Regions from separate parts of the Streptomyces sp. Pv4-95 genome, predicted to be linked through region 3. Evidence: riboswitches for the same ligand, from Rfam matches in the RefSeq annotation. Region 3 holds a riboswitch; each other region holds the start of a gene.
What was found. A riboswitch is a leader RNA that binds a small molecule or an ion and turns the genes downstream of it on or off. The one in region 3 is predicted to bind cyclic di-AMP.

Region 1: another riboswitch for cyclic di-AMP. It lies ahead of QOM21_RS21860 (transglycosylase family protein); the one in region 3 lies ahead of QOM21_RS04175 (C40 family peptidase).
Region 2: another riboswitch for cyclic di-AMP. It lies ahead of QOM21_RS19320 (M23 family metallopeptidase); the one in region 3 lies ahead of QOM21_RS04175 (C40 family peptidase).

The regions. Positions count from the first base shown of each region.
Region 1 covers NZ_CP127172.1:4,974,670-4,980,252, reverse strand. The annotation lists gene eno (phosphopyruvate hydratase) at 135-1,421, opposite strand; gene QOM21_RS21860 (transglycosylase family protein) at 1,928-2,572, opposite strand; cyclic di-AMP (ydaO/yuaA leader) riboswitch at 2,580-2,790, opposite strand; gene QOM21_RS21855 (transglycosylase family protein) at 3,001-4,095, opposite strand; gene QOM21_RS21850 (cytochrome P450) at 4,313-5,583, opposite strand, start outside.
Region 2 covers NZ_CP127172.1:4,407,352-4,412,934, forward strand. The annotation lists tRNA gene QOM21_RS19305 (tRNA-Lys) at 1-12, shown strand, start outside; gene QOM21_RS19310 (PP2C family protein-serine/threonine phosphatase) at 534-1,613, shown strand; gene QOM21_RS19315 (DUF2332 family protein) at 1,651-2,757, opposite strand; cyclic di-AMP (ydaO/yuaA leader) riboswitch at 3,296-3,439, shown strand; gene QOM21_RS19320 (M23 family metallopeptidase) at 3,451-4,671, shown strand; gene QOM21_RS19325 (aldo/keto reductase) at 4,828-5,583, shown strand, end outside.
Region 3 covers NZ_CP127172.1:891,280-896,862, forward strand. The annotation lists gene QOM21_RS04165 (ATP-dependent Clp protease proteolytic subunit) at 1-532, shown strand, start outside; gene QOM21_RS04170 (hypothetical protein) at 539-847, shown strand; cyclic di-AMP (ydaO/yuaA leader) riboswitch at 1,249-1,414, shown strand; gene QOM21_RS04175 (C40 family peptidase) at 1,418-1,891, shown strand; gene QOM21_RS04180 (LysE family translocator) at 1,960-2,634, opposite strand; gene QOM21_RS04185 (LysR family transcriptional regulator) at 2,707-3,645, shown strand; gene QOM21_RS04190 (ATP-binding protein) at 3,658-4,086, opposite strand; gene QOM21_RS04195 (8-amino-7-oxononanoate synthase) at 4,460-5,583, opposite strand, start outside.

The DNA.
Region 1 (5,583 bases), 4.1 Mb from region 3:
CCTCCCCTTGATCACCGGACGGTGCACACTACGCGCCGGCTCCGCCGCCCTGCGGGCGTCGCAAGCAAAGCCGTCCCCGGCAACGGTACGGGACCGTTGCCGGGGACGCTTCGAAGTGGTGCGCTGCGCTCGCGTCAGTTGGCGGTGCGGAACCGCGGGAAGGCGGAGCGGCCGGCGTAGACGGCGGCGTCGTCGAGGATCTCCTCGATGCGCAGCAGCTGGTTGTACTTGGCGACGCGCTCGGAGCGGGCCGGGGCACCGGTCTTGATCTGGCCGCAGTTGGTGGCGACGGCCAGGTCGGCGATGGTGACGTCCTCGGTCTCGCCGGAGCGGTGCGACATCATGCACTTGAAGCCGTTGCGCTGGGCCAGCTCGACGGCGTCCAGGGTCTCGGTCAGCGAGCCGATCTGGTTGACCTTCACCAGCAGCGCGTTGGCGGAGTTCTCCTCGATGCCGCGGGCCAGGCGCTCGGGGTTGGTGACGAACAGGTCGTCGCCGACGAGCTGCACCTTGGAGCCGAGCTTCTCGGTGATGACGTTCCAGCCGGCCCAGTCGTCCTCGAACAGCGGGTCCTCGATGGAGACGAGCGGGTAGTCCGCCACGAGCCCCTCGTAGTACTCCGTCATCTCGGCGGCCGAGCGCTCCTTGCCCTCGAACTGGTAGACGCCGTCCTTGTAGAACTCGGAGGCGGCGACGTCGAGCGCCAGGGCGATGTCCTGGCCGGGGGCGTAACCGGCTTCCTTGATGGCTTCCAGGATGAGGTCGAGGGCCTCGCGGTTGGAGCCGAGGTTCGGGGCGAAGCCGCCCTCGTCGCCGAGACCGGTGGCCAGACCCTTGGTCTTCAGGACCTTCTTGAGGGTGTGGTAGACCTCGGCGCCCCAGCGCAGCGCCTCGGAGAAGGACTCCGCGCCGATCGGGGCGATCATGAACTCCTGGATGTCCACGTTGGAGTCGGCGTGCGACCCACCGTTGAGGATGTTCATCATCGGGACGGGCAGGACGTGCGCGTTCGGGCCACCGAGGTAGCGGAACAGCGGGAGGTCGCTGGCCTCGGAGGCGGCGTGCGCGACGGCGAGGGAGACGCCGAGGATGGCGTTGGCGCCGAGGGAGCCCTTGTTGTCCGTGGCGTCCAGGTCGAACATCGCCTGGTCGATCAGCCGCTGCTCGGTCGCGTCGTAGCCGACGAGCTCCGGGCCGATCTGCTCGATGACGGCCAGGACGGCCTTCTCCACGCCCTTGCCCATGTAGCGGCTCGGGTCGCCGTCACGGAGCTCGATGGCCTCGAAGGCACCGGTCGAGGCGCCGGACGGAACGGCGGCACGGCCCGTGCTGCCGTCGTCGAGGCCGACCTCGACCTCGACCGTGGGATTACCTCGCGAGTCGAGAATTTCGCGGGCTACGACGACGTCGATGGACGGCACGTTGTCTCCTTCATGGGTGTCTGGAGTTCTGCAGCACGAGCCTAACGGCCTTGGGCGCATCCGTTCGCCCTCGGCCCGCTCAGTGGGACGAAAAGAGGCCCAAAAGCCCAGCTCATGGGAGGTTTCGCCACATTGTTCGCCGAGCGGGAAAAGTTGCCTGACGATGCTGGTCAAGACCGCCTGCCGGGGACGGGTGCGCACCCTCTTCCGCGACGCGAAATCCGGGCCGCCGACATGGAGAAGCCCCGCCGCGGCGCGATGGGGGATGGCGCGCCGCCGCGGGGCGGTCTCCTGCACGAGCGGGTGGAGCGGAGGGCAGACGCGATGGACGCGATGGTCACGGGGGACGGCGTGGGGAGAGCGGTCCGTCCCCGGTTCGTTCACACCGGCTGCCCGGCCCCGGACCCCTCAGCCGGGGCGGGCGGATCGTGCGTACCGCCGTACGCACGGACCACCCGGCCGGCCGGAGACGGTGAGGTCCTCGGCGCCCCTGTGCAGGGGTCGGCTCAGACGTCGAGCTTCTGGCCGGGGATGATCAGGTTCGGGTTGCCGCCGATGACGGACTTGTTGTCCGAGTAGAGCGCCTTCCAGGTGGTGCCGTGCGCCTTGGCGATCTTGGCGAGGGTGTCGCCCGCCTTGACGGTGTAGTTGCCGGAGGCGTTGGACTTCGGGGCCGGCTTCGACTTCTCGGGCGCGGGGGCCGGCGCAGGCTTCTCGGCCTTCTCGCCGGTGTTGCCCTGCGGGGCGTCGCCGGAGGTGTCGAGGTCGGGGGAGGGGCCACCGGCGGTCAGGTTGCCGGCGCCGGCGCAGGACCAGGCACCCGGGCCCTGGATGGCGAGCAGCTTCTCGGCGGCGGCTATCTGCTGGCTCTTGGTGGCCAGGTCGGCGCGCGCGGCGTACTGGGTGCCACCGGCGGCGGCCCAGCTGGAGTTGGAGAACTGCAGGCCGCCGTAGTAGCCGTTGCCGGTGTTGATCGACCAGTTGCCACCGGACTCGCACTGGGCGACGGCGTCCCAGGTCTCGACGGACGCGGCGGAGGCGGAGGAGGCGCCCATGAGCGGGACGGCCACGGCAGCACCGGCGACACCGGCGAGGGTGGCGACGCGGACGGCCTTGGAGGGACGACGGTGCTTGCCCTTGTTGTTCAGCATGGTTCGTTCGTTTCCTCACCGACGCCTGCGAGGTGAGCTGTCGGGTTCGGGCCATGTGAGTTGCCCGGCCGCGTGTACATGACATGCGACTTCACCCCAAGCCGGTTGACCCGCTTTCACGGGTGGGGCCGGCGCTTACCTTGGGTCCCCCGCTCCTGCCTTCGGCGCTTGCGCGTCGACCGCCTTCGACCACCGGCAGGATTCGGCGTGTGATCGAAGGGCCCGCTTTGGCGAGCGGTCCTGACCGTAAGCAGTAACCCCCTTGGTGTTCAAACCCCACCATCTGAACCAAGTTGACCGTTTTTGATCATAGGGTGCACCCATTTCTGCAGGTGGACCCAGGTTTGGGAACGGCGCGGGAGCTGGACGCCGCACCCCGGAACGAGAGCCTTGTCTCACTTTCCCAAAAGGGGGCGAAGGTGAGCGAACTACCCTTCGATGTGCCCGAGATCGAGGATCTGCCCCGGCTTGATCAGGTCGGCGTCGGCGCCGACGACGCCCTCGTTGCGGTCGTAGAGGGCGGGCCACCCACCGGGCACCTCACGGGCCTCCGCGATGGCTGACAGGCTGTCACCGGCGCGCACGGTGTAGTCGCCGCCGGCCGGACCGGTCTGATGCGCGTCACCGTCACGGGAGGCGTGCCGGCCCGACGAGCGGCCGCTGTCGTCCGCCTCGTCCGCGCCCTCACCGCTCTCCTCGGCGCCGCCGCGGTGCCTGCCCGTGCCGGGCGTCCCATCCGCCGTGGAGTCGCCGCCCGCGGACGCGTCATCCGGCGCGCCCGTCCCGTCGGTGCGGCTGCCGCCCTCGTCCCGGCCGTCGGCACGGGAGGGGTCATCGCCACGGGAGGAGTCGTCGCGCCGGTCGTCCGCCGTCGGGGAGCCGGAGTCGGACGGATCGGAATCCGCGGGCCCGGACTGCTCGGCGGGATCCGACGCGTCAGGGGAGGGCGTCGCGTCGGACGGCTCGTCGCCTTCCGACGGGCCGGAGGAGTCGGAGGAGCCCGAGGAGTCCGAGGAGTCCGAGGAGTCCGAGGAGTCCGACGGGTCCGACGGGTCCGAGGAGTCGGACGGGCCGGAGCCGTCGGAGGGGTCCAGGAGGTCCGGGTCGAGGAGGCTCACGCCGCCCGGGTCGACCTCGGGCGAGGAGCCGTCCGCGGTCAGCCCGGCGTTCACCGCACAGCTGGGCCAGGCGTCGGGCCCGCGGTCGTCCAGGATCGCCTCGGCCACGGATATCTGCTGGGAGCGGCTGGCGAGGTCGGGGCGGGAGGCGTAGTCCGCGCCGCCGTACTCGTCCCACATGTCCTGGGTCAGCTGCAGGCCGCCGTAGAAGCCGTTGCCCGAGGCCGCGCTCCACATCCCGCCGCTCTCGCACTGCGCGACGCGGTCCCACGTCGCGGTGTCGGCGGCGTGTGCGCCACTCGCGCCGAGCAGCGGCAGGGCGATGCCGGCGCCGGTGACCCCCGCCGTGACAAAGATGGCCGGTGCTTGACGGGGGCGCCTGTGTCGGCCGTTCCCGGAACGCATGCGGTTGCCTTTCGCGCGGCGGTGGAGTTGTCCGATCGCCGGCCGCGTCCGGCGCACCAATACATCCGGTGCACCAGGTTTGACTTCCGCCGATCGGGTGAAGCTCTTCGGTTCGGTCGAAAGGTAGCCGGGGTCACGGGTAGTCACAAGCCGGTGTAGTGGAGATCACGTAAAGGTCACACAGGTGACGGAGCGTCAATTCCGGACCCGTCCCCGGTCAGGGCCGCGGAGGCGTGAACTCCACCGGAAGCGACCGCAGTCCGCGCATGATGAGACCGCCGCGCCAGCGCAAATCATCAGGTTCCGCCGCAAGGCGGATGTCCGGCAGCCGGGTCAGCAGCGTCGCGAGGGCGGTCTGCCCTTCGAGCCGGGCCAGCGGGGCGCCCAGGCAGTAGTGGATGCCGTGCCCGTATCCCAGGTGCTGATTGTCGCGCCGGGTGAGGTCGAGGGTGTCCGGTTCGGGGAACCGCTCCGGGTCGCGATCCGCCGCGGCCAGCACCACCAGGACGGGGTCGCCCTCGGCGATGCGCTGCCCGCCCAGCGTCAGCTCCTGCGTCGCGAACCGCCACGTCGCCAGCTCGACCGGGCCGTCGTAGCGCAGCAGCTCCTCGATGCCGGTGGCGAGCAGCTCGGTGTCCCCCGCCTCCATCGACTTCTGCAGCAGTTCGCGCTGCGCGGGGTTGCGCAGCAGCGCGTAGGTGCCGTTGCCGATGAGGTTGACGGTGGTCTCGAAGCCGGCGAAGAGCAGGATGAAGGCCATCGCCGCGACCTCGTTCTCGCTGAGGTGCTCACCGTGGTCGGAGGCCCGGATCAGGCCGGAGATCAGGTCCTCGTCCGCCTCGTCGCCCAGGGACTCGCGCTTGCGGTGGATCAGTTCGGCGAGGTAGCCGCGCATCTTCTTCACCGACCTGGCGACCCCGCCGCGCGGTCCGCCGCCGTGCCGGATCATCATCCCGGCCCAGTCCCGGAAGTCGTCCTGGTCCTCGCGCGGGACGCCGAGCAGATCGCAGATCGCGTAGATGGGGAGCGGGAAGGCGAACTCGTGGATGAGGTCCGCCGCTCCGGTCTCCGCGTCCGGCTGCTTGGCGATCATGTCGTCGATGAGGGAGTCGGTCAGCTCCTGCACCCGGGGGGCGAAGGCCGCGACCCGGCGCGGGGTGAACGCCTTCGCCACCAGGCGGCGGAGCCGGGTGTGGTCCGGGGGGTCGATGTTGAGCAGATGCGTCATCAGGTTGGCGCTGCGCTCGCCCGGGATGCCGACCTTGCCCTTGCCGTGCGCGGCCTCGCTGTGATGCCGGGGGTTCTTGGAGAGCCGGGCGTCGGCGAGGGCCTGCCGCGCGTCGGTGTAGCGGGTCACCAGCCAGGCATCGACGCCGCTGGGCAGTGCGGTCCTGTGCACCGGCGCGTGGGTGCGCAGCCAGGCGTACGCGGGGTACGGGTCGGAGGCGAACTCCCAGGTGAACAGCTCGGGGGCGGGCGGAGCCGCGG
Region 2 (5,583 bases), 3.5 Mb from region 3:
CCTGATGGCCCACCGTTTCTGATGCCCCGTAAGGGGTTGACCAGCAATTTTGTGCCCCGGTGTGCGCGAGAGCGCCCCGGGGCGCAGCTGTGTCCGGGGGCGGGGCCGGCCGGGTGGTGTTCCCGGGGCGGTGGGTGCGGGGCCGGCGTGTGCGGTGCCGTCCGGCGGCCTTCGTCGTCCCGGTCGTCCCGTCAGGCCCCGGCGCCGGTCCCGGATTTGCCCGCTTTCGGGTGGTGGTCTCTTACGTGACGACCGTGACGGCTGCGACAACTGCGATGGCTGTGACGGCCACGACGGAGGCGCTACGGTCCGGGCCCGCACGCGTGACCCGTCCGGCCCCTGAGGACTCGCCCCTTCGCCCCGTAGCGGAAAGCCTTGGGTGAGCCGAGGGCGCCGCACACCATGGCCGACGACCGACGCCATGACCGATGCCGGCGCCGTGAGTGGCGGGCGGGAGCAGAGAGCCGGTGCGGGTACTGGGAAGCGGCAGGGCCCGCCCGGGCGACGAGGAGCGGCTGCCGCGCCGCGAGCGGATGTCGCCCTGGAGCCGCCGGCTGGCGCGCCGGCTGCCGCTCATCCTGATCGTCGGCGGCGTGGTCTTCGACATCGCGACGCCGGAGCAGTACACCGCCTCGCCGTTCTTCTCCGCCGCCCCGCTCGTCGCGGCACCGCTCCACTCGCTGCGCACCACGGCGATCGTCGCCTTGGCGGCCGTCGTCGGCGAGCTCTGGTCCGTCGTTTATCACGGCACCCAGGACACCCATGAGTCGGCCACCGAGGCCGTGACCGTGGTGATCGTCGCCGTGCTGGCTCTCGGCATCAACCGCGCCGTCCGCAGGAACGATGCCCGGCTCGCCTCCGTACGCGATGTCTCCGAGGCCGTCCAGCGGGCCGTCCTGCCGCCGCCCGCGGAGCGGATCGGCGGCCTCGCGGTCGCCGCGCGCTACGTGGGGGCGCGGGCGGACGCCAGGATCGGGGGCGATCTCTATGCCGTGCAGGACACTCCGCACGGCGTACGGCTGATCGTCGGCGATGTGCGCGGCAAGGGGCTGGAGGCGGTGGAGGCCGCGGTGGTCGTCATCGGCGCCTTCCGGGAGGCGGCGGAGCAGGAGACCTCGCTGGAGGCGGTGGCGGGCCGGCTGGAGCGGGCGCTGCAGCGCGAGGGCGGGAGACGCGACGGGCTGGACCAGTTCGAGGGGTTCACCACGGCCGTCCTGGCGGAGGTTCCCTCCAAGGAGCACGCCGTGCTGCGCGTCCTCAACCGCGGCCACCCGCCCCCGCTGCTGCTCGCCCCGGACGGCGGCCTGCTGGAACTGGCCCCTTCGACGCCGGCGCTGCCGCTGGGGATGAGCGAGGTGGCGGGGTGGCCGGACCGGGCGGACGAGACGTTCTTCCCGGCCGGTTCGCTGCTGCTGCTGTTCACCGACGGGGTGACCGAGGCCCGCAACCTGGCCAACCGGTTCTACGACCCGTCGGCCAAGTTGCGCGGCCGCCATTTCAACGGCCCGGCGGACCTCCTCGACCTGCTGGTGAAGGACGTCGCGCGGCACACGGGAGGGGCGCCCGCCGACGACATGGCGCTGCTCGCGCTGCAGCGGCCGCTGGGGGTATAGGCGGCGGCTCCGCCTCCGGCGCGTCCGGCCAGGGCCGTCATCGCGCCCCGAGGACGGGTTCCCGGAGCCAGTGCAGGATCTGTCCGTGCGGGCCGGTGAGGGCGACCGGTTGTTCGTCCAGCGACAGGGTCAGCAGATGCGCGTACTCGGGCGGCAGGGCATCGTGCGCCGGGTCGGTGATCCAGGGCAGCTCGGTGTGGTGCTCGTTGGAGATCCAGTGCCCTGGACCGCCCCGCTCGGCCAGGACGGACCGTACGAGCCGGGCGAACTCCGCACGGCGGGCCGGCGGCAGATACATCAGAGCGACGCTGTGGAAGATGACCAGCGTCGCCTCCCGCGGGGCCGCCGCGGCCAGCGCCGGCAGCTCGTCGACGAGATCCCCGCGGACGAGCGTGGGCCGGGGCGCGTCCCGTACCGCTTCGACGGCGGCCGCGAGCCGGTCCGCGCGCGCCCGCTGCCCGGGCCAGACCAGGGCCTGCAGCCAGCGGTGGTCGTCGGGCCGGGTGACCGGGTCAAGCGGGTCCAGATCGATGCCCGCGCGCCAGACGACCTCCGGCAGCGCGGTGGGCGCGGGCGGCGCGTCCGCCGGCGGGGGAGTCGCCCGGCTCGTGCGGCACGTGAACGTCACCGGGCTGCCCGGGGCGCCCACTTCCTGGGTGCCGTGGCCGCCTCCCTCGGCGCCGCCCTCGTAGCGGTAGCGGTAGCGGTCGGGGTGCAGGCACAGCCCGGCCGACGTGCCGACCTCGAGCAGTGCCAGCGGCTGCGGCAGCCGGGCGAGCAGCGGGAGCAGGGTGGCGCAGCGGGCGGGCTCGTTGGTCTGGGTGGCGCGCTGCATGATCACGGCGCGGACCTCGTCCCAGTGCCGGATCGTCCACTCCCGCCAGCGTCCGTACGCGGCCTCACCGTGCGGGCCCTGTTCGGCGTGCGGACCGTCGAGATAGCGGACGGCGGCGAGGAGGAGATTGGGCTGCTGCTTGTTCCCCGCGGGCAGCGACCCCGCGAGCACGTCGCAGAACTCGGCGTCCTGACTGATCCGCGCGGTCAGCTCCTCGTGGGCGTCGGACTGCCCCCGCGCCTGCTGCCAGGAGAACTCCCGGTACCGATCGGCCACTGTCTGCGCGCTGTTGACGACGTTGACGACCATGATCCGACGTTACTGCTCTCACGCTCCGTGATGGTCGGGCACCCCTCCGCATAACGACTGGCGCACGATCGTCGGGAGATCGTTTGGAGCCGGTTGGTCAACTCGCCCGGATTGGGGCGCTCGTGGGTGAAAAAGTCCACGCCAAAGCTCCTACGGAGCACATACGGATTCCCGGGAACGCTTGGAATTCAGTGGCCATCTCTATTACTGTCCGATAACGCAGCGCGGTCGTCCCAGCCGTCGCAAGTGGCGGCACCGCGCGCCGACGCCGAATCCCGTAAGCGCACTTCACGCACTCCCGTACCTCCAGCACTCCCGGCAATGCCGCACCCTCCGTATCTCCACCCTCGCTTCGAACTTCACGTAACTCCCGCACTTCACGCACCTTCTGCACGTCGCGCACGCCGCCACCGCATCTCGCACCGGCCGGCCGCACGGCCTGCTCCGGCGCACCGAAGAGCCCCGAGTCGCGCCGAAGCCCCGAAGCCGTCGGCCGGAGCCGCGGAACGCACCGGCCCTGCCGAGTCTGCCGAAGGCGCACCGAACCGCACCGAACTGCACCAAGGGAACCGGGGAACCACCACCTTGGGGTGAATCGGACGCCCTCGTCAGAGGGTGCCCGTAGGAGACCTTCCTGCTCCGAACCCGTCAGCTAACCCGGTAGGCGAGAAGGAAGGAAAGGAGTGCGCCCCCGTGGCGTCCAACAGGCCTGCCCCCGAGGTTCCGTCCGCCTACGACCTCGACGACCGGAGTGTCTTCGACGGGCCCGGCCCCCTCGACGACCCGGGTTCCCCTGACGGCCCAGCGGCCTTCGGTGGCCAGAGATTCCCTGAACACCGAGGTCACCTCGACGGGCGGGACTCCGGATTCGGATTCCCCGCCGCCGACCGTGACGGCGACGGGGAGTGGGAGGAGTGGAATCCCACCGAGGAGTCCATCCGCCCCGTCCGCGGCAAGCACCGGGTGGCCAGACAGCGCGGCGGCGGACTCGCCCGCAGCAGCACCGTCCTGGGCGTCGGCGTGATCGCCGCGGTCGGTGCCGGCGGGATGGCCACGGCCGAGGGCCGGCCGCCGGTCCCGATCTCGATGCCGGACGTCGGCGGCATGGCCGACGACCTCGCCGAGAAGCTGCCGGACGCCAAGTCGCTCCCCGGCATCGGCGGCCTCATATCCGACTCCGACGCCGACCAGAGCTCCGATTCCGCCGCATCGGCAGCGGGCGGCGCGGACTCCGCGGTCGCCGGCGCCCCCCTCGCCTCCCAGGGCAAGGACGCGGGCGAGACGCTGCGCAACCGCATCCTGCAGCAGGCCGATGCCCAGCAGGGCGCCGGTGAGCAGCAGGCGCGCGATGCCGCCCAAGACGCGGCCATCGAGAAGGCCGAGGAGGCCGCGGCCGAGCACCAGAAGGTGGCCGAGAAGGCTGCCGAGGCCAAGAAGGCCGCGGAGCTGGAGGCCAAGCGCGAGGCGGCGGAGGCCGCCCGCGAGAAGGCGGAGGCCGAGCGCCTCGCCAAGCTGGCGCGGAGCTTCATCGCCCCCGTCTCCTCGTACACCCTCACCGCGAGCTTCGGGCAGGCCGGCGACCGCTGGTCCGCCGACCACACCGGTCAGGACTTCGCCGCACCGACCGGCACTCTCGTCAAGGCCGTGCACTCCGGCACCATCACCCAGGCCGGCTGGGCCGGCTCGTACGGCTACCGCATCGTCCTGACCATGGACGACGGCACCGAACTCTGGTTCTGCCACCTGTCGTCCATGGTGAAGACCTCCGGCGAGGTCAAGGCCGGTGACGTCATCGGCCGCGTCGGCGCCACCGGCAACGTCACCGGCCCGCACCTCCACCTGGAGGTCCGCCCGGACGCCGGCGACCCCATCGACCCGATGACGTGGCTGCGCGACCACGGGGTGAGTGTCTGAGAGGCGCGTGAGGCGGCAGCGGGGGCGCGATCCGGTGGAGGGTTCGCCCCGGCAGCCGCGCGAGCCGTTGTGCTGGAGGCCGCGTCCTGAGGGGCGGGGACGAGGTTCGGGCTCGGCGGGGGAATTTTCCCTTCCGAACCGACGCTGCAACCACGCATGACCGCGACACACAAGACCCTCGGCTCGCTCTCCGTCTCCCCTCTGTCCCTCGGCGGCAATGTCTTCGGCTGGACGGCGGACGAAGCCGAGTCCTTCGCCGTGCTCGACGCGTACGTGGCGGGCGGCGGCAACTTCATCGACACCGCAGACGTCTACTCGGCCTGGGTGCCGGGCAACAAGGGCGGCGAGTCCGAGACCGTGATCGGCAACTGGCTGGCCGCCCGCGGCAACCGCGAGGACGTCGTCATCGCCACCAAGGTCGGCGCCCACCCCGACCACAAGGGCCTGTCCGCCGCCACCATCAAGGGCGCCGTCGACGAGTCCCTGACCCGCCTGCGCACCGACTACATCGACCTCTACTACACCCACTACGACGATGAGTCGGTCGAGGTCTCGGAGTTCCTGACCGCGCTCGACGACCTCGTACGGGCCGGCAAGGTCCGCGAGATCGCCGCGTCCAACATCTCCGCGCGGCGCCTGGAGGAGTCCCTGGCCTTCTCCACGAGCGAGGGCCTGGCCCGCTACGTCGCCCTGCAGCCGCACTACAACCTTGTCTCCCGCGAGACCTACGAGGGCGAACTCGCCGACGTCGCCGCCCGCAACGGCCTGTCCGCGGTCCCGTACTACGCCCTCGCCTCGGGCTTCCTGACCGGCAAGTACCGCCCCGGCGCGAGCGTCGACAGTGCCCGCGCCGAAGGCGCCGCCAAGCACCTGACGACCGACCGGGGCCGCCGTGTCCTCCAGGCCCTCGAC
Region 3 (5,583 bases):
CGTCTTCCTGGGCACTCCGGTCGACGACGCCTCCGCCAACGACGTCATGGCGCAGTTGATGCATCTCGAACACGCCGCGCCGGAGCAGGACATCTCGCTCTACATCAACTCCCCCGGCGGCTCCTTCACCGCGATGACCGCCATCTACGACACGATGCAGTTCGTCTCCTGCGACATCGAGACCGTGTGCCTGGGGCAGGCCGCCTCCGCCGCCGCGGTATTGCTTGCCGCCGGCGCCCCCGGCAAGCGTCTGGCGCTGCCCGGCGCCCGGGTGCTGATCCATCAGCCGGCGTTCAGCGAGCCGGTCCAGGGGCAGGCGACCGACCTCCGGATCCAGGCGGATGAACTGCTGCGCACCCGCGACCTGCTGGAGGAGATGCTGGCGCGGCACACCGGGCAGCCGCGGACGCGGATCGCCGCGGACATCGAACGCGACAAGATCTTCGACGCCCCGGCCGCCGTGGAATACGGCCTGATCGACGCCCTCACCCGCAACCGCAAGCAGTCGTCCGCCCCTCTCGGCGCACGGTGAGCGGTCGTGCTCCCACCCGAACTCCCTCCACTGCCCGCGCTGACACGGGCCGAGGGTGAACTGATCGACCGGTACCTGGAGGTCGTGGACCTGCTGGGCCGCATCAACCCGGCGCGCGGCGACTCCACCTACAGCGGCCTGCGCGCCGCCCAGGCGCTGGTCGGCAAGAGCGCCGAACTGCGGGACGCGCTCACCCTGATGCACCAGCGCGGGGAGAGCGAACTGCATCAGGAGACGCTCACCCGGGCGCTGCGCGTCCTGGACGGCGAGCGACGCGCACGACTCGTCACCGTGCCGCCGCCACCCCCTTCTTGACGCGAACGGCCCCTCTTCCGGCGTTCGCAGCTCCCCCCTCCGACGACGGCCGGGCCCTCCTGTGACGTGTGCAGGACGCCGTCGGCGCGACACGTGCCGGTCTCGGCTCGCACGTACGGCTCAGCGTCGACACCTCTCGCGGGGAGGCGACGAATTGCGCCGGGCACCGCCTCCTTGCAGCGGCGCTCGGCGCTTTCCCCTGGTCCCGCCCCTGCCGGCCGCCACGACACTCCCGACAAACACACCTAAATAACCATTTAGCCGGTATGTGGCGAATGTCACATACGGCATTTTCAACTCGGAATTCTGCCGGTGGATGCGTGACGATCCCTTCGACGACAAGACCCCGCCACAGTGACGGGGCGGTTCGGGCGGGCGCCTAATCCTGCCGCCGTCCGGATGTCCGGTCGACGCTGCTTGGATCGGCAGGAGCGGAGGACCCGAGCACGACGGGGTCCCGGCCATCACGGCCGCGGATCCCTTGGGGTGAAGCCGTACGCACGGCCGGGCATCTTCGCCTGCCCGAACCCGACAGGTCTTCCTTCGCAGGCGGCTGACGAAGGGTTGCGCATGAACATGCGCAGGAATGGATCGAACCTGCCGGTACGTGCCGGCATCATCTGCGCCCTTGCTCTGATCACCGTCGGAGGAACGACGCTGGTACCAGGAGCGGCCGAGGACGCCGCGGCCGCGCAACGCTCCACAAAAGCGTTGCGCGTCGCCGCCTCGAAGCAGGGGTCCCCCTACCAGTACGGCGCTCAAGGTCCCTACCGCTTCGACTGCTCGGGCCTGACGCGCTATTCGTTCAAGCGTGCGGGCAAGGCCCTGCCCCGTACCGCCGCGGAGCAGTACCGCCACACCGAGCGGGTCCCCGCGGGCGTCCGCAGAACCGGTGACCTGGTCTTCTTCCACTCCTCACGGGGCATCTACCACGTCGGCATCTACGCGGGCCGCGGCAGGATCTGGCACGCCCCCAAGGCAGGGGCCGTGGTACGGCTGGAGAAGATCTGGAGCCGCGCCGTCCGGTATGGGCGGGTGGGCTGACCTCGGCCGATACACGACAGAGGGTCAACTGTCGATGGCCGACGGGCAGGTGATCGGCTGATGCGCCGTCAGGCGGCCAGCGCCACCTCGACGAGCAGGATGCCGCCCAACGCGGTCAGCAGCGCTCCCGTGGCGACCTCCAGGGCGCGCGTCACCCGCGGACGGCGCAGCCAGCTGCCGAGGCGGTCGACGAGCAGTGCCACGGCCGGGAACCACACCAGCGCGAGGCCGACGACCATGGTCGCGAGCAGCAGGGTGCGGGGCAGGGCCGGTTCGCCCGCGGGAACGAACTGCGGGAGCAGGCTGAGGAACAGCACGGGCGCCTTCGGATTGAGGGCGTTCGTCAGGAAGCCCTGGCGCAGGCTGCGCACGGTGCCGGGGCGGGCAGCCGTGCCCCGGGCTGCCTCCTCGGTCGCAGCCGGGTCCGCCGAAGCGCCCGCCTCGCCTGCCCCGGCGGGACGGCGGAAGGCCGCCACGAGCGCGCGGGCACCCAGATAGAGCAGGTAGCCGCCGCCGAGGAGCTGAACGGACTCGAAGAGCGCGGGAACGGCGACGAGCACCGCCGCGAGTCCGGCCACCGCGAGCGTGGTGTGCACCAGCAGCCCGCCCGCGACTCCGACCGCGGTCGCCACCCCCGCCCGGCGCGAGGCGAGTGCGTTGCGCACCACGACCGCGAAGTCCGCGCCCGGCATGGCGACCATGCCCGCGGCGACGCCGGTGAAGGTGATCAGCTGTCCGTCCATGGTGCCAGCTTCACCCGTCCGGGCCTTTAATAGGTATTGGCAATCTTCTCTGCCTGCCTTAAGAGGTTCTTTATGTACGACCCGACGCGGCTGGCCGCGCTGGTGGCGGTGGCGGAAGCCGGTTCGATCACCGGGGCGGCCGCCCGCCTCGGCTACACCGCGCCCGCTCTCTCCCAGCAGCTCGCCAAGCTGGAGCGGGAGGCGGGTGCGGCGCTGCTGGTGCGCCACCACCGCGGGGCGCGGCTGACCGCGGCCGGCGAGCTGCTGCTCGTACGGGCCCGGCGGGTGCTCGACGAGCTGGATCTGGCGCGGCACGAGCTGGCCCGGCTGACGGGGCTTTCCGGCGGCCGACTGCGGATCGGCACGTTCATGACGGCGGGCACGCATCTGCTGCCGCCCGCGCTCAGCTCCTTCCGGCGCGCCCACCCCGATGTGGAGCTGAGCGTCACGGAGTATCTGCCGCCCCAGGGGATGGCGGCGGTGGCGCTCGGCGAGGTGGATCTGGCGCTGACGCACGCGTATGTGCCGGGCGATCCGATGCCGGCGCCGGACGGCGTGAGCCTGGAGCCGCTGCTGACCGAGGAGCTGGTGCTCGTCACCGCGCCCGGCCATGCGCTGTCGTCCGCCACCGGGCGGCTGCCGCTGGCCGAGCTGGCCGGGCAGCCGCTGGTCAGCATGGCGCCGGCCAACCCCAACCGGCGCGGGGTCGAGGCGGCTCTGTTGGCGGCCGGGGCGAGCGTCGCGGTGCGCTGCGAGTCGCCCAGCTATGCGGTGGTGTGCGCGCTGGTGAGCGCGGGCCTGGGGGTCGCGGTGGTGCCGGAGATGATGGCGGCCGGTTCGGTGACTCCGCTGGGGGTCCGCCGGCTGGAGCCCGCCGACCTGCGGCGCACGATCTCGGCGGCCTACCGGACCGGCGGCGGCGCACCGGCCGCGGACACCCTGCGGGCGTTGCTGCGCGGGGCCTTCACCCGGCATTCGGGGGCTCCCGCGCAGGCCGCGCCGCCGTCCTGAGGGGATGGCTCCTCAGGCGACGGCGACCGTCCACGGCATGCTGATCCACACGGTCTTGCCGCCGGATTCGGTGGGCACGACCGTGAGCCTGCCGCCCGCCTCCGCGGCGAGGTAGCGGATGATGACCAAGCCGCGGCCGTTGTCCTGCTGTACCGCGGCCGGCAGACGGCGCGGCCGGCGAGGATGACTGTCGGTGACACCGACGCGCAGTCGTTCGTCGCGGTCCAGCCGCATCTCGACGGTGAACGTCGGCGACTGGCCGAAGGTGTGCTGAACGGCGTTGGTCGCCAGTTCGGAGACGATCAGGCGGACGGAGTCGGCGATCACCGCGTCGGCGGGGACTCCCCATCCGGCGAGCACTTCCAGGACGAATCCGCGGGCGGCGGTGACCGAGGCCGGGTCGCTCGGCAGGGTCAGTGAGGATTCCTGGTGGTCTGCCATGCGCGACGCCGTCCTTCTTCCCACCGAGGCCCGGCTCCGGCGCACCGGCCGGGGAGCCGGGATGCCCACCGGGATACCGATGGGCCTCGGGCTGCTGCTTGCGACAGCCTGCCATCCGCCATGGGGTGCAGTGGGCGATCCACCAAGATCTGGATATATCTGTCGCTCGAAGCAGTGAACTCTGCTAAGTGAGAACGTATTTGAGCGACATGACGGGGCTTCAGCACACCCTCTTCCGCCCCCCCCCGGGCGGTCGCCGACCAGCGACGGAGCCGGCAGCACCCGCCGCGCTCGCACGCCGGACCGCCGCGCGGGGGAAGGTGGCACCGTGGGGCGGTTCACCTCGCCACGGCGCTTCGGGCCCGGTCCTCGCTCAGGCGACCGGAGCGGTCGCCACGATCGTGTCGACCGCCCTGGTGATCTGTGCGTCCGTCAGGTCGCCACGGGCGGTGAGCCGGAGGCGGGAGATCCCGTCGGGCACGGACGGCGGGCGGAAGCAGCCGACCGCGAGTCCGGCCGCGCGGCAGTCCGCCGCCCACCGGACCGCCAGTTCCGGCGAAGGAGCCCGTACGGAGACCACCGCGGCGTCCGGCCGTACGGCCGCGAGCCCGGCCGCGGTGAGCCGTCCGTGCAGCTCCGCGGCGACCTGCCCGGCGCGGGCGGCGCGGCCCGGCTCGCGGCGCAGCAGCTGCAGTGCGGCGAGGGCGCCGCCGACTGCCGCCGGTGCCAGTCCGGTGTCGAAGATGAACGACCGGGCGGTGTTGACCAGATGCTCGATGACCCGGGCGGGGCCGAGGACCGCGCCGCCCTGGGAGCCGAGCGACTTGGAGAGCGTCACCGTGGCGACCACATCGGCGTCGCCCGCGAGCCCGGCGGCGGCCGCCGCGCCCCGGCCGCCCTCGCCCAGCACTCCCAGTCCGTGCGCGTCGTCGACGAGAAGACCGGCGCCGTACGTCCGGCATGCCTCCGCGAGCCCCGGCAGCGGTGCGGCGTCGCCGTCGACGGAGAACACCGAGTCGGTGATCGCCAGGGCCCTGCCGTCGTGGCCGGCCAGGGCGGCCCGAACGGCCTGCGGATCGGCGTGCGGGACGACGGTGGTGCGGGCGCGGGAGAGCCGGCAGCCGTCGATGAGAGAGGCGTGATTGCCGGCGTCGGAGACGAGCAGGGCGCCGGGGCCGCTGAGGGCGGTGACGGCGGCGAGGTTCGCGGCGTAACCGGAGGAAAGGACCAGGGCCGCCTCGAACCCGCAGAAATCGGCGAGTTCCCTCTCCAGTCGGGCGTGCAGCTCGGTGCTGCCGGTGACCAGTCGGGAGCCGGTGGCGCCGGCGCCCCAGAGCCGCGCCGCGCGGGCGGCGCCGTCCGTGATCTCGGGGTGCCGGGCGAGCCCGAGGTAGTCGTTGCTCGCCAGGTCGAGCAGCGGGGAGTCGGCGGGGCGGGGCCGCAGGGTGCGGACGAGCCCGGCGCGCCGGCGTTCGTCGCGCGCCGCGTCGATCCAGT